Regions from separate parts of the Clostridium sulfidigenes genome, predicted to be linked through region 2. Evidence: a T-box and tRNA genes for the amino acid it is inferred to sense, from the RefSeq annotation. Region 2 holds a T-box; the other holds one or more tRNA genes.
What was found. A T-box is a leader RNA that pairs with one kind of tRNA and senses whether it is charged. The one in region 2 lies ahead of lysS (lysine--tRNA ligase), so its partner is inferred to be a tRNA-Lys.
Positions count from the first base shown of each region.

Region 1: it encodes a tRNA-Lys, which carries the amino acid that the T-box ahead of lysS (lysine--tRNA ligase) is inferred to sense. The anticodon was not compared.

Region 1 covers NZ_JBQHQR010000004.1:49,414-57,016, forward strand. Annotated here, with positions in the region: gene pglX (BREX-1 system adenine-specific DNA-methyltransferase PglX) at 1-2,964, opposite strand, end outside; gene ACTNBA_RS05690 (hypothetical protein) at 3,242-3,469, opposite strand; gene nudC (NAD(+) diphosphatase) at 3,558-4,364, opposite strand; tRNA gene ACTNBA_RS05700 (tRNA-Lys) at 4,491-4,566, opposite strand; tRNA gene ACTNBA_RS05705 (tRNA-Lys) at 4,789-4,864, opposite strand; gene ACTNBA_RS05710 (alanine/ornithine racemase family PLP-dependent enzyme) at 4,992-6,128, opposite strand; gene ACTNBA_RS05715 (aminotransferase-like domain-containing protein) at 6,362-7,603, opposite strand, start outside.
Region 2 covers NZ_JBQHQR010000003.1:259,485-267,087, forward strand. Annotated here, with positions in the region: gene ACTNBA_RS05085 (class D sortase) at 1-44, shown strand, start outside; gene ACTNBA_RS05090 (DNA polymerase III subunit alpha) at 105-3,668, shown strand; T-box leader at 3,788-4,125, shown strand; gene lysS (lysine--tRNA ligase) at 4,287-5,807, shown strand; gene pfkA (6-phosphofructokinase) at 6,319-7,278, shown strand; gene pyk (pyruvate kinase) at 7,387-7,603, shown strand, end outside.

The DNA of each region.
Region 1 (7,603 bases), on a different contig from region 2:
TTGGAAGTTTCCACCTCCATACACTAACCCATCAACATCTATTGAATATCTACCCATAATACATCCCACTGCATAAGATATTAAAGATTTCACTTCTCTTTCTAACTCAATTCTCCTTAATGTTATATCTTTATAGGGTACATCCGGGGATAATTCTTCATTTAAACCATAAACATCTATGAAAATTTTATTTAACTTCTCTTCATTATTTTTAAGTTTCTCAATAATTTTCATATTTTCTTTTTCCCAAAGTTTAAATCTAGATTCTATGGTTACATTCTTAACTTTTCTTTCTCTTAAGTCTCTCATCAATGGATGAGTTCTAAAGTTCCATGATGTCTCAAAGTCATTCCATTCCGCTTCACTAATGGCTATGTTTTCTTCTACAATTTCATCAATGATAGATTTTATTTCTTCTTTAAATACATCTTCATGTATTGGAATATTCTTTAAATCACCTACTTGTATATTATAGGTTGGATTCATTATATCTAAAAACATATTAGCAACTTTGCTGCATAACAATGCTAGTACTACCTTTTCTAGGTCTTTATCATCCAAGAATATAGAAGATCCAGCAACGTCAAATATGAACCCCTGAGGAGAATACCTTACTCCCATATTTTCAGAAATAAAAGTGTATGTAAGACCACTTTTAAAATAAAACTCCTCATTTTTTATAGTTCTACTATATGATTTATATAACATTGCTGCATAATCTTTTACTTCACTGCCATCATTTTCCCAATTAATCACATATCTATTATTACCAAACCACTTTCTGTATTCTCCACCTTTGTTATATGGAAACCATTTTTTCTTACTTAACAAAGCTTCATCTCTATCAACAGCTGAAAAATTAATTTCATTTATATCAACTTCATACCAATCTCTTAAAAACCGTTTATTATCTGATGTAGCCATTCCTTGTCTAGGCTTTGCAATATTTTCAAACTTGTGTAAATTAGAAAATAAATTTAATACATTATCATTTACCCAATAAGCAAAAGGTTTTGTTGGAATTGTCATAAGTTTTTTTAACCATATATTATAAATCCCATCTCTCTCCATTCCACTACAAACCGACTTAATCTTTACTTTCTTTTCTAAAGCTGTTACCTCTTTAGTAAGGTCTACAACTCTCGTTTTATATTTAGGAATTTCACTATTTTGATTTATAAAAGCAACATTCTGTACTATGGTCCCCACATTATCTTCAAATACTCTAGATCCTAAATGAATCATGCTAATAAAGGTGCTGTCTTCTAAAAGCTTACCTCTAAGTTCTAAAAAACTACTTAAAAACATCCATGAATGCTGATTTACCATGGCATATATCCCATCTTTTTTCAGATAGCTCTTACACACTTCCATATATACAGAAAATAAATCATGCTTTGATAAAGGATAATGATTGGTCAAATATTTAGCTAGTGTATCATTAGCTCCCCTTAGTCCCATATAGGGTGGATTAGTAATACAAACCTCATATTTGATACTCATTATTTCTCCCTGATTAATGAGCTTTGGTAATTTATTTAAAAGTATCTGTCTATAATCACTAAATACTAAATTATTTTCTTCATTTATCTCTTCTAATCGTTCTTTTAACCTCTGAAAATTAACCTTCTCAACTCTTAATATTGATCCAAACTCTTTACCATCCTTAAAGGTATTTACTAAATAAGATAAATCACCTCTTAGCTCTTCATCTTCCTTTGCGAAATATTCTATAATTTCATAAGTAATACCATTACTTTCTTCTATAGCTACTATATTAAGCTTCAAAGGATTTTTTTCAACTTCTCTAAAAAATCTTCTATTATACGCTCTAGCCTTCATAATAAGACAGAACATACCAATTTGACTAGCTCTTAAATCTATATCTAACCCAAATATATTATTTTCTAAAATTTTTCTTGGAATCTCTCGCTCTGGATAAGCTACAGATTTGTAAATTTTATAAAGCACATCAAAGGCATATAACAATATGTGCCCCGAACCCATACATGGGTCAAGAACCTTTATATCCTCAGGATGTAAATTTTTTCTCCCCAATTTAATATTATGTAAAATGTCATCTATTTCGAAATCCTGAATGTCTTCCTCTAAATAATATTTTAATTCATTCTTTAAATTTTCATCCTCATGTCCTTGAATCCATATGGTTCCTAATGAATTTTCTACTAAGTATTTCACTATCCACTTAGGAGTAAATAACTGAGTAGCTGCTGGAATGTTTTCTTTAGTTATTTTTACATTTTTCTTTAGATCATCAAAAACCTTATCCTTCTTTTCAGATATATAATACTGATACATCCACCCTATAATTTCTACTTCCTCTTTCCAGTCTTCTTCATCTATGTCATTGCACATTTTCCTTAGTATGGAACCTTCTTCTAACAAATTATCAGGAAATAACAATTCTGTATAATCTTCTGTTTTTTCAAATAAACCAGGAATAATATTCCCTAATTCATTACATTGTCTTATTAAAATATATTTATATAGATTTTCTCTATCAGAATTTTTACTACTGTCTAACAATTTATAGACTAAATCTGAATCTAGTCTCAACTCTCTTATAACTTCACCAACCCTAAATAAAATATCTGGTTCCCTTTTACCTGGTATCTCTGAAGATATAATTCTTATTCCAATGGGCAAATAATCATTTACTTCCATATATCTTAAAGCTATAAACCTGTTAAACCAAGTATAAGCCACTTCTTCCACAACTTCATCTAAAGATTTTGATTCTATTTCCTTTATTAGTGATTTTCTATGCTTAGGTGAAATATTAAATATTTCTTCTCCACCCACTACTTTAAATCCACTTTTAACCACTTCTATATCTCTAATTCTATTATCTTCAATACCTATTTTATATGCTCTATCTTTTATTTTTTCAATAAGATTGCTTCTTGCCCAAGTGGCAAAAGCCTTAACTTTATTCTTATTCATCCTTAATTGCTCCTTATATGCTATGTAAAATTTCAATAGCTTTATTATAACATAGTAGGAATTTTTTATTGAAGTTTTTATATAATTCCTTAGCACATTATTTTTCTTTTCAAATTCTGAGATTTTATAATTAAACCCTAAAGAGCTATCTCAAAATAATTTTCTAGAATCTCTGAAATGTTGAGTTTATACTTTAATACCATTACCAGATAATACTCAACATAATTAAGATTTAGATTACTTTGAAATAGCCCTTTTATAAATAAAATATTTAATTCTAATAACCGTTTTTTTTTGCTACGATACCACTTTCATTGGTACCTGGTTCTTCAATAGTAGTATTAAAACTACTTTGAGCGTATTGACCTTGAGATTTATTGCCATTACGAAGATAGTTCTCCTTTTTGTATTTCCTTTTATCTTCTTCACGTTGTTTAATCTCATATTGTTGTTCTCTTAATAAATCATGATCCATATTTATCCCTCCTTTAACACATATATTCATTGTTTATTATGTGTTAAAGTTTTTTTAGTATACTGTAAAACTCAATATACTTTTCCTATAAATTCTATTGTTAATTTAATTATAAAATCTAGATCTCAGTATAATTATCCTTAAACCAATCTATTAGTTTTCTTGCAATACTAATGCTTCCAGGAATACTAGGTAAATTATTTACCTCAAACCAGTTTGCCTCTTCAATTTCAACTCCATCAACCTTTATTTCACCCTTATCATATTCTGCTGTGAACCCTACCATAAGAGAATTAGGAAATGGCCATGGTTGATTACCAAAATATTTTATATTTTTAACTTCTATTCCCACTTCCTCCATTACTTCCCTCTCTACACATTCCTCTAATGTTTCACCAGGTTCCAAAAATCCTGCTAAAACACTATAAAAATTATGTTTTGACTTAGCATTTTTAGCAAGAAGTAATTTACCATCTTTAACTATAGCAACTATTATAGCAGGACTTATTCTAGGGTAGCTTATAAAACCACACTGTGGACATATTTTCCCATATTCATTTAGTATAGTATTAGTACTATTACCACAAACACCACAATATTGATGGGTTCTATCCCAATTCATGATTTGAATAGCACGTCCCGCTTCTATATATATTTCATCAGAAACTTGTCCATATAAGTTTCTTAAGGTTATAAATTTCATACCCAAAGGCTCTGTATACTCTTTTGATACCTCTACAGAGTAACATTTACCACAACTTCTAGTTCCTAGATCTTGAACTCTTACTGGATTAATATTAACTGATTCTAAATCTTTAAATCTTGGTATAAAAATTTTATCCTCTTTTTCTTCTACTAATAATTCATTTTGTCTAAATATAAACCAAATAGGAGCATTAGTTTTTTCTGTTGATAAATGATTCATTATTTTTCCTTCTTTCATTTTGTATAAAATCTATATTAACCTTAATATATTTTATTAATTAAGTCTATACTATTTTTTAGTTTAAAATGTAAAATACCTCGTAATACTTATTAGTACTACGAGGTATGGTGCGCCATCAGGGGTTCGAACCCTGGACCCCTTGATTAAGAGTCAAGTGCTCTGCCAGCTGAGCTAATGGCACATGTCCTTGTCACAAATATTATTATACAACCCACTGTAAGTTTTGTAAAGTATTTTATTAAAATACATTAAATAAATATTTATCATTTAATGTAAAAAAATATAAACCAATTCAGTTTATACTTTTATAGATTAATTTAATCATATTAATTATTTTACGAGCTACTTTTTTCAAAAAAATTTTTATTAAAAAAGAAACAACACTCTACAGTATTGTTTCCCTTGGTGCGCCATCAGGGGTTCGAACCCTGGACCCCCTGATTAAGAGTCAGGTGCTCTGCCAACTGAGCTAATGGCACATGTCCTTGTCACAAATATTATTATATTAATATTATTTAATTTTGTAAATAATTATAGGTATATGCAATAGATTTCAAAATATCTATTGCATATACCTATATTGTATTTAAACATCTTTTATCTTCATTATATAAATTTCTTATTTACATCCCTTGATCCACTTAGATATAATAAGTGAGGATAATATATATTGAATTCTATAACATCACCAACTTTATAATTTGTTTTACAGTCTTCTATATCTATAATTAAATGATCACTACTAGCACCAATTACCTCTATATTTTTATCTATAGGTATTAAAGTATCTACAGAAACAAAATCCTGCTTACCTATTGCCAATAATGCACGTCTTCTTTCGCCTCTATCTTCATAGGTTGGCTTATTCCCAAATGCATCTATAAATATTTCACCAATTGGATGAGATGGCTTATTTTTAACTTCCACTACCTGAGCTTTTAGCACAAATGCATCTTGATGTAACATGGACATATCATACTCCCAAAAATCATCTAAATCCTTAGCAACTAATATTCCTTCTCCAATTCTTAAATTATTAATTTTACTTGGTATTTTTCCATCCCAAATTAAAGTTAACGAAGAAGTAGCTCCTCCTGAGACCACATCCAATTCTCTTCCAATCAAAGCTTCTATTTTTTCTGCTACATCACATAATTTACCTAAATTCTCTTCTGTAGGTTTCACAGAACCATAGCATCCTAAATTTGTCCCTATACCATAAAGTTTTACATTAGTTAATTCTTTCTCTACATATAAGGCTAAGTTTATGAACTCTTTTTCATCTACAATACCTTCCCTTAAATCACCTAAATCCATCATTAAAATAACTTTGTGATTCTTGTTTTTGTATTTACACTCTTCGTTTATTTTCTTTAAAGTTTCAATTTCAGAGTTTAAACTTATATCCACATATTCCACTAATTGTTTTATTTCATTATGCATAGGTATTCTTATAAGCATAACAGGTTTTTTTACACCTTGTTTTTTCATCTCTATAACTTGATTTATTCTAGATGTAGCAAGATACTCACATCCTGCCTTATCCATCTCTGAAACTATCTGTGGCATAGCATGTACAACTTTAACTACTCCTGCTACAGAAATTCCTTGATTCTTACATAAATCCACTACATATTTAGTATTATCATATACCTTTTTTAAATCTATCTCTAGTAGCGGAAATTCTTCCAGCTCCTCTATTTCCTTTATATGGATATCATTAATCAAAGTGTTTTCTAACATAGTATCCTCTCCAGTCCCCTAATATAAAGATACCTAATTTAAATTAGTTTTATTTAACAGCTGCTATCTTGTTTATATTATAAGAAAATTCACTCAATACTTCTCCATCCATATTAATTAAAATAAACCCAACCAAAAACTACTCATAACACAACCATATAATTATGTTATGAGTAATTAAACAAATATAATTCTAAATTTAGCTGATTGCTTAATCGCGCTAAACAGAGTTCTTACCTTCTAACTAATTCTTTAATAAGCAATGATAGTTTTAATAAACCTTCCTCTAGCTCTTCTATAGGTGCATAGGAAAAAGATATTCTCAAAGAATTGTTAAAATTAGCATCATATATATATCCAGGATACAATAAAATTCCCATTTTACATGCTTCATCAAAAAGCTTATACATACCTATTTTATACTTTAAAGTAATCCAAACATAATAACCCCCTGAGGGTATTTCCCAAGTAGCTATATCCTTAAAGTATCTATTTAAGGCATTTATTGTTACATCTCTTCTTATAGTTAATTGACTTCTTATCTCTTTTAAATGATTTTCATACAATCCCGTTTCTAGCCACTTACCCACAGTAAGTTGCGATAAAGAGCTAGAACCATAATCAGTTTGCATCTTTATATCACCTAATCGTTCAATTACTGGTTCTGGTCCCACAATCCAACCAATTCTTAATCCTGGACATAATGTCTTTGATACACTCCCTACATATAATACCAATCCATTAGTGTCTATACTCTTAATAGGGTCCGGTGGTGGAGCGTCAATCCAAAGCTCCCTATATACATCATCTTCAATAATAGGTAACTTTTCTTTCTGACAAACCTTTATCAACTCTTTTCTTCTTTTTTCTGACATGACTATAGAAGTAGGATTTTGAAAATTTGGTATAGTATATAGTATAGATGGAACATGTTTTTTTATGTAATCTGGAATTAAATTAGCCATAACTCCTTCATTATCCATAGGTATACCACTTCTTCTCATATCTAATGACTGAAATATTTGAAGTGAGTACATATAAGAAGGATTTTCTAACAATACAGTAGAACCCTTTTGCAATAATCCCATAGAAATTAGCTGCATTGCTTGCAAAGCTCCAGAAACAATAAGTATAGAACCTGGTGATGCATATATGCCAATTGTCTTTAAATAATTACTTACTTGCTGCCTAAGATACATAGTTCCACTGGGACTTTCATATCCTAAATTATCCATATCCTTTGCTACTTCATTTAATATTATTTTCATATCTTCTTTTGGAAATAATTCTGATGATGGTTCTCCAGTGCTCAATCGTATATAATCTTCTCTAAACTCAAGGGTATTGATTTTCTTAATAGTCTTAACATTAGGGATATGAATGCCTTCATCAATATAGGACTTCCAATCTGGTTGTATATTAGATAATAAAGGTGATACATTATTTACTATTTTAGTTCCACCCTTTCCCTTACC
Region 2 (7,603 bases):
ATGGTAAGGACAGATTAATAGTAAGAGGTAAGTTAGAAAGATAATATAAAATAAGTATTTTAAAAGAATTTAGTTTTGTTACCAAGGATGCAGGGGGTGAAAATATGAAGGATTTTGTACATCTGCATGTGCATACAGAGTATAGTCTCTTAGATGGTTCCGGGAAAATATCTAAACTTATTAAAAGAACTAAGGAATTAGGTATGAAAGCTATTGCTATTACTGATCATGGAACTATGTACGGTGCAGTAGATTTTTATAAAGAAGCTATAGAAAATGGTATAAAACCTATAATTGGATGTGAAATATATGTGGCAGGAAAATCAATGTACATTAAAGAACCTCAAAAAGACAATGATACCTATCACTTAGTTTTGTTAGTTAAAAATCAGGTAGGTTATGAAAATCTAATGAAAATAGTATCTACTGCTTCTATAGATGGGTTTTATTATAAACCAAGAGTAGACTATGAATTTTTAAAGGAAAATTGTGAAGGATTAATTGCTACTAGTGCTTGCTTAGGTGGTGAGGTTCAAAAAAATTTACTTAGAGATAATAAAGAAAAGGCCAAGGAAGTTGCTTTAAAATATAAGGAAATATTTAAAGATGATTTTTATTTAGAATTACAATACCATGGAATTTCCCAGCAGTTACAAGTGAATGAAATGTTATTAGAGTTGTCTAAGGAATGTGATATTCCATTAGTATGTACTAATGATACTCACTATATAAATGAAGAAGATAGTAAATCACATGATGTATTACTTTGTATTCAAACAGGCAAGACCGTAGAAGATAAAACTAGGATGAGATATCCTTCAAATCAATTTTATCTTAAGTCACCTGAAGAAATGTATGAGACTTTTTCTTATATACCAGAGGCTATGGAAAATACGCTAAAGATAGCAGAAAAGTGTGATTTCGATTATAAATTTCATGAATCTAAGTTACCTAAATTCCCTTTGCATGAGGGGGTAGATCCCTTTGAATATCTTAGAGAAAATTGCTATAAGGGACTTATTGAAAGATATGAAGTATTCTCAGCTTTAAATGGAGTATTGGATGAAGAAAAAGTAAATAAAATAAGAGAAGAAAATGAAGAAGGAAAACTTCTGTGCGATAGATTAGATTATGAGTTAGGAATAATCAAGAAAATGGGATATGTTGATTATTTTCTAATTGTTTGGGATTTTATAAAATATGCTAATGAAAATGGGATTCCTACAGGACCAGGAAGAGGTTCAGCAGCAGGAGCTATAGTTGCTTATACATTGGGAATAACCAAAATAGATCCAATAAAGTATGCTTTAATTTTTGAGAGATTTCTTAATCCAGAAAGGGTAAGTATGCCTGATATTGACTCAGACTTTTGCTATGAAGGACGTCAAAGGGTAATTGATTATGTAGTTGATAAGTATGGAGAAAATAATGTATCACAGATAATTACCTTTGGAACCATGGCACCAAGGGCATGTATCAGAGATGTAGGAAGAGCAATGAATTATTCCTATGCTGAAGTAGATAAAATTGCAAAGATGATACCTTCAGTATTAAATATAACTATAGACAAAGCACTGGAAATGAATAGTGAGTTACAAGAGCTTTATGATGTAGATGAGAGAGTACGTGAACTTATAGATGTAGCTAGAGATTTAGAAGGTTTACCAAGACACTCCTCTACCCATGCTGCTGGAGTAGTTATAGCATCTCATCCTTTGGTAGAATATGTTCCATTACAAAAGAATGAAGGTATGATAGTAACTCAGTTTACCATGGGTACATTAGAGGAATTAGGACTTTTAAAGATGGATTTCTTAGGGTTAAGAACCCTTACAGTAATGGATGAAGCTATTAAGAATATATGGGAAAATAAAGGTATAAAAATAGATATAGACCATATAGATTTTGAAGATTCAAAAGTTTATCAAATGGTTGGCGAAGGAAAAACAGTAGGAGTATTCCAGTTAGAATCTGCAGGAATGACTTCTTTTATGAGAGATTTAAAACCAGACTGTCTTGAAGATATCATAGCAGGAATAAGTCTTTATAGACCAGGCCCAATGGCAGAAATTCCAAAATACATTGAAGGAAAAAGAAATCCAGACAAAGTAGAGTATGTAACTCCAGAATTAGAAGGTATATTGGATGTGACATATGGGGTAATGGTGTATCAGGAACAAGTAATGCAAATAGTTAGAGATCTTGGAGGATATTCCCTGGGGAGAAGTGACCTTGTGAGACGTGCCATGTCGAAGAAGAAACATAAGGTCATGGAAGAAGAGAGAAAAAACTTTGTACATGGGATAGTAGATGAAGAGGGGAAGATTGTAGTACCTGGATGTATTCGAAATGGAATTACAGAAGAAGCAGCTAATAAGATATTTGATCAGATGATGGATTTTGCATCCTATGCTTTTAATAAGAGTCACGCTGCAGCTTATGCAGTAGTTGGATATCAAACAGCATATTTAATGTATTATTACCCAGCAGAATTTATAGCTGCCATGCTTAATAGTATAATGGGAAACAATGAAAAGGTAGCATACTACATTAGGTTTGCAGAAGAAATAGGAATAAAAGTACTTCCACCAGACATAAATGAAAGCTTTAGTAAGTTTACAGTACAAGGTAACACTATAAGATTTGGTCTTTCAGCCATAAAAAATGTTGGAGTAAATGTTATAGAATCAATAGTGGAAAGACGTAAGGAAAAAGGGAAATTTAAGAGCTTTAGCGATTTTTGTAACAAGATTGATTCTGGAGCAGTAAATAAGAGAGCTGTAGAGAGTCTTATAAAAGTTGGAGCCTTTGATAGTTTAGGAGTATACAGATCTAAATTAATAGCTGTATTTGAGAAAATTTTAGATGGAATAAACAATGAAAGAAAGAGAAATGTCCCAGGACAAATCAGTCTATTTCAAGGAGCTGAGGATGAAGATAGTGCCTTTAAAATAGTTTATCCAGAAATTCAGGAATTTAATAAAAAGTATTTATTAGCTATGGAAAAAGAAATGACAGGAATATATTTATCAGGTCATCCACTAGATGATTATGAGAAGACTTTAAAACATGTAACCTCTCACAAGATATCAGACTTAGTTTTAGCAGATACTTTAGAAGATGGAAGTACAGGTGTAGAAGGACTTATTAGCGAGAGAGTTTCAAAGGTAAAAGATAAACAAAAAGTAATTTTAGGGGGACTTTTAACATCAGTTTCTAAAAAAATTACAAGAAATAATCAGGCTATGGCCTTTGCGACCTTAGAGGATTTATTTGGAACCATAGAACTAGTCATATTTCCAAAGACATTTTCAGCTTGCAGAGAATTTATTGAGGAAGATGAAATAGTCACTGTGGAAGGACGTATAGCCCTGGAAGAGGAAGAACAACCTAAAATATTATGTGAAAAAATATCGCCATTAGTTAAAGTGAGTACGGATAAGATATATATAAGGGTTGAAGATGATAGGAAGCTAAATAGTGCAATGAAGCTTATAAGAGACAATTTTATGGGGGAATTTGGTTCAGCACCAACTTACTTATTTGCTGCTAATACGAAGAAAAAATATCTTATAAATAAAAATAGTTGGCTTAATAATGATTATGATACTACATCTAAACTGAGAGAAATCTTTGGGGATGATAATGTTAAAGTTTTAGAAGATTAAGGCTAACATTATAATAAAATAAATTATTTTAGGCACCAAGCAATTAGCTTGGTGCTTTGTATAACATAAGTTTTTTAAAAATTCTTGACATTATATATTGAGTATATTAAAATATACTCAATAAAACTATGAAGAGAAGAGTAATCAAACTCAATTTTTTTACAGAGAGCTTTAGATGGTGAGAGAAAGCAAAAAACAGTTTGGTGAAAAAAGCCTCGGAGTTGTACACAGGATCTTTACTTCACTAGAGTTTATCTTAAAGTGAGGTTGCTTCTTAAAAAAGAAAGAAGTTTCCTTTAGGAAGAGAGATGGTGTAACGGGTGCTCCCGTTATAGAGCTAGGGTATAAGCTTAATATATTTTATTGTAAAGCCGTACTTGAAAAGGTTAATATGGTGACATATTAATAAACTGGGGTGGTACCACGAAGTTGAACTTACCAAACTCTCGTCCCCAAGACTATTGTCTTGGAGGTGAGAGTTTTTATTTTGCAAAAATATAATAATGGACGAAAGTAACGTAACTGAGTCTACTAGAAAATACTATAATGAGGTGTTATTTAGCTTCATAAAAGTTATGAGAAATTAAAAAGCAAAATTGAAAGGTGGTACTATTATATATGTACAATGATTATGTAGAATTAGATAACTTACAAGAAATAATGCAAGATGCCAATGAATTTAACGTAGAGAGAATAAAAAAATTAAATGAACTTTTAAGCAGAGGAATCAATCCTTATCCCTATACTTTTGAGCCAAACACTACTTCAAACTATATAACAAAAAACTTTGATAAAATAGATAGTGAAGAGAGATTTATTTTATCAGGAAGAATAATGCTTTTAAGAAGAATGGGTAAAGTAACATTTTTAAATTTAAGGGATCAGAATGGAAATATTCAAGTGTATATAAGTAAAAATGATCTTGGTGAAGATGCCTATGGAGTTATTAAACTTCTTGATGTAGGAGACATAATTGGTGTAGAAGGATTCGCATTTAAAACAAAAACGGAAGAAATAACTATTAAAGCTCTAAATGTTACCGTGCTTTCAAAATCTATAAGACCTCTTCCAGAAAAATATCACGGAATTCAAGATATGGATTTAAGACAAAGACATAGATCCTTAGATATGATAATGAATGAAGATGTAAGAGATAGATTTGTAAATAGAGCTAAGGCTATGTATGCCATAAGAGAGTTTATGAATTCTAAAGGGTTTATGGAAATGGAAACCCCTATTTTAGATACAAAATATGGTGGAGGAGAAGCTAAACCATTTATAACTAATGTAAATGCATTAGACTGTGAAGTATTTATGAATGTATCTCCAGAGTTATACTTAAAAAGATTGATGGTTGGAGGCATTGATAGAGTTTTTAGTATGGGACGTTCCTTTAGAAATGAAGGAATAGATAGAACTCACTATCCAGAATTTACATTGTTTGAATGTTACATGGCTTATGCTGACTATAATGATATGATGAGAATTATGGAAGATTTATATGAGCACGTATTTACTAAAATCAAAGGAACAACTAAGGCTGTATATGATGGTGTTGAAATTGACTTTAAAGCCCCTTGGAAGAGAGAAACTATGTGCAATCTAGTTCTTAAAGATACAGGGATAGATGTGGAGAGATTAACTAAGGAAGAAATAGTACCTCTAATTATAGAAAAAGGATTATTAGAAGGGGAGCAAAGGGTCGGATTTAATATTAAGGAAGCAAATAAAGGAGACTTAATACTTACATTATTTGAGGCTTATTGCGAGGATAAATTAATAGAGCCAACCTTTGTAATAGATTTTCCATTAGATTCGTCTCCACTATGTAAAGTTCATAGAGAAAATCCAGAGTTAATAGAAAGATTTGAACCTTATGCCTTTGGAGTAGAACTTGGAAATGCATATTCAGAACTTAATAATCCATTAAGACAAAGAATTTTACTTCATGAGCAAGCAGCAAAATTAAGAGCAGGACTTGAAACTGCTAGCCCAATGGATGAAGAATTTGCAGTAGCTATAGATGTAGCTATGCCACCAGCAGGAGGTCTTGGAATAGGAATAGATAGAATGATGATGTTTTTAACAAACTCATCATCTATAAGAGATGTAATTGCTTTTCCATTAGTAAAAAGATAATTAAAAGATAATATAAGAAGAGTTAGTTCAAATTTTACTTAGATTTAACCTTAATTTGCATGAAGATATAAGAAAACTTTATTAATATTAGATTGCAAATTGAATTGTTGATAAAACTTAGTTTAATTATAGAGGTAGCTCTTCTTAATTTTGCATGTAAATTTTAATGAAATTTATTAATTATAAAGGATAAAATGGGGAAGAATAAATTATAAGAGACTTTATTAAAAGTTGACAACATTTACAATGGAAAATTTATCGTTATTCATTTAAATGCATTTAATAAGAGGTTGCAATGAGTAACTTTAGACATTAAAATTAACTTAAGTAATTAGAGATTAAATAGTATATTGATTTTTTATTAATGCAGTAGTTGGATAAACCTAGATGGATATATTGTTGTGAAAAAAATTCATATTTTAAGGGTTGAATTATTTATAAATATATTATTAAAATACATGAAAAGAGATGATTATAAATATCAACCACAATAAAGCTAGGGGGTAATATCATGAAAAGAATTGCAGTATTAACTAGCGGTGGAGATTCACCAGCAATGAATGCAGCAATAAGAGCTGTGGTTAGGATTGGAATTGAAAATGAAGTCCAGGTATTTGGAGTACATAGAGGATTTAATGGGCTTATTAATGGAGAAATATTTGAGATGGATAGACATTCTGTTTCTGATATAATTCAAAGAGGAGGTACTATCCTAAGGACTGCTAGAAGTGAAGAGTTTAAAACACCAGAGGGAAGACAGAAGGCACTTAATGTTATTAAAGTCCTAAAAATAGATGGAATTATAGTCATTGGTGGAGATGGATCCTTTAGAGGAGCTAAGGAATTAAGTGATTTAGGCATACCAACAGTTGGAATACCTGGTACTATAGATAATGATTTACCATATACAGATTATACAGTTGGTTTTGATACAGCTTTAAACACGGCTATTGATGCTATAAATAAAATTAGAGATACCTCTAGCTCCCATGAAAGAGTGAGTGTAATTGAAGTTATGGGAAGAAACTGTGGAGATTTAGCTTTATTTTCAGGTATTGCTGGTGGGGCGGAACAGGTAATAGTTCCAGAGAAAAAATTTACTATTGAAGATATATGTGAGAATATTTTCAAAGGAAAACGTAATGGTAAGCTTCACAATATTATAATCTTAGCTGAAGGTGTAGGTGGAGCACAGAAATTAGCTAAAAGCGTAGAGGAAATAACGGGTATAGAGACTAGGGCAACGGTGCTTGGATATATACAAAGAGGAGGAAGTCCAAGTGCTTTTGATAGAATTTTAGCTTCAAGAATGGGTAGTAAAGCCGTAAAAGTGTTGCTAGAAGGAAAGACAGCAAGACTTATTGGTATAAAGGCAAATAAAATTATAGATATAGATATAAAAGAAGCCTTAGATTTAAAATCATGTTTTAATGAAGAGTTATACAAATTAAGTGTAGATTTGTCTAATTAATGTGTCATAAATAATGTAGAGTTACAAATTTTTTAATATAATTTTATACATTAATAAAGTTATCTAGGCAAAAAAATTTAAATCTATGAAATATAAGGGAGGATAACTATGAAGAAAACTAAAATTGTTTGTACAATGGGACCTACTACTGATGAAAAGGAAATTATAAAAAAGTTAATTGAAAATGGTATGAATGCTGCCAGATTAAATTTTTCTCATGGAAGTCATGAAGAACATAAGAGAAGAATAGATATGGTTAAGGAAGCAAGAGCTGAATTAGAAAAGCATATTGCTATATTACTTGACACAAAGGGACCAGAGATTA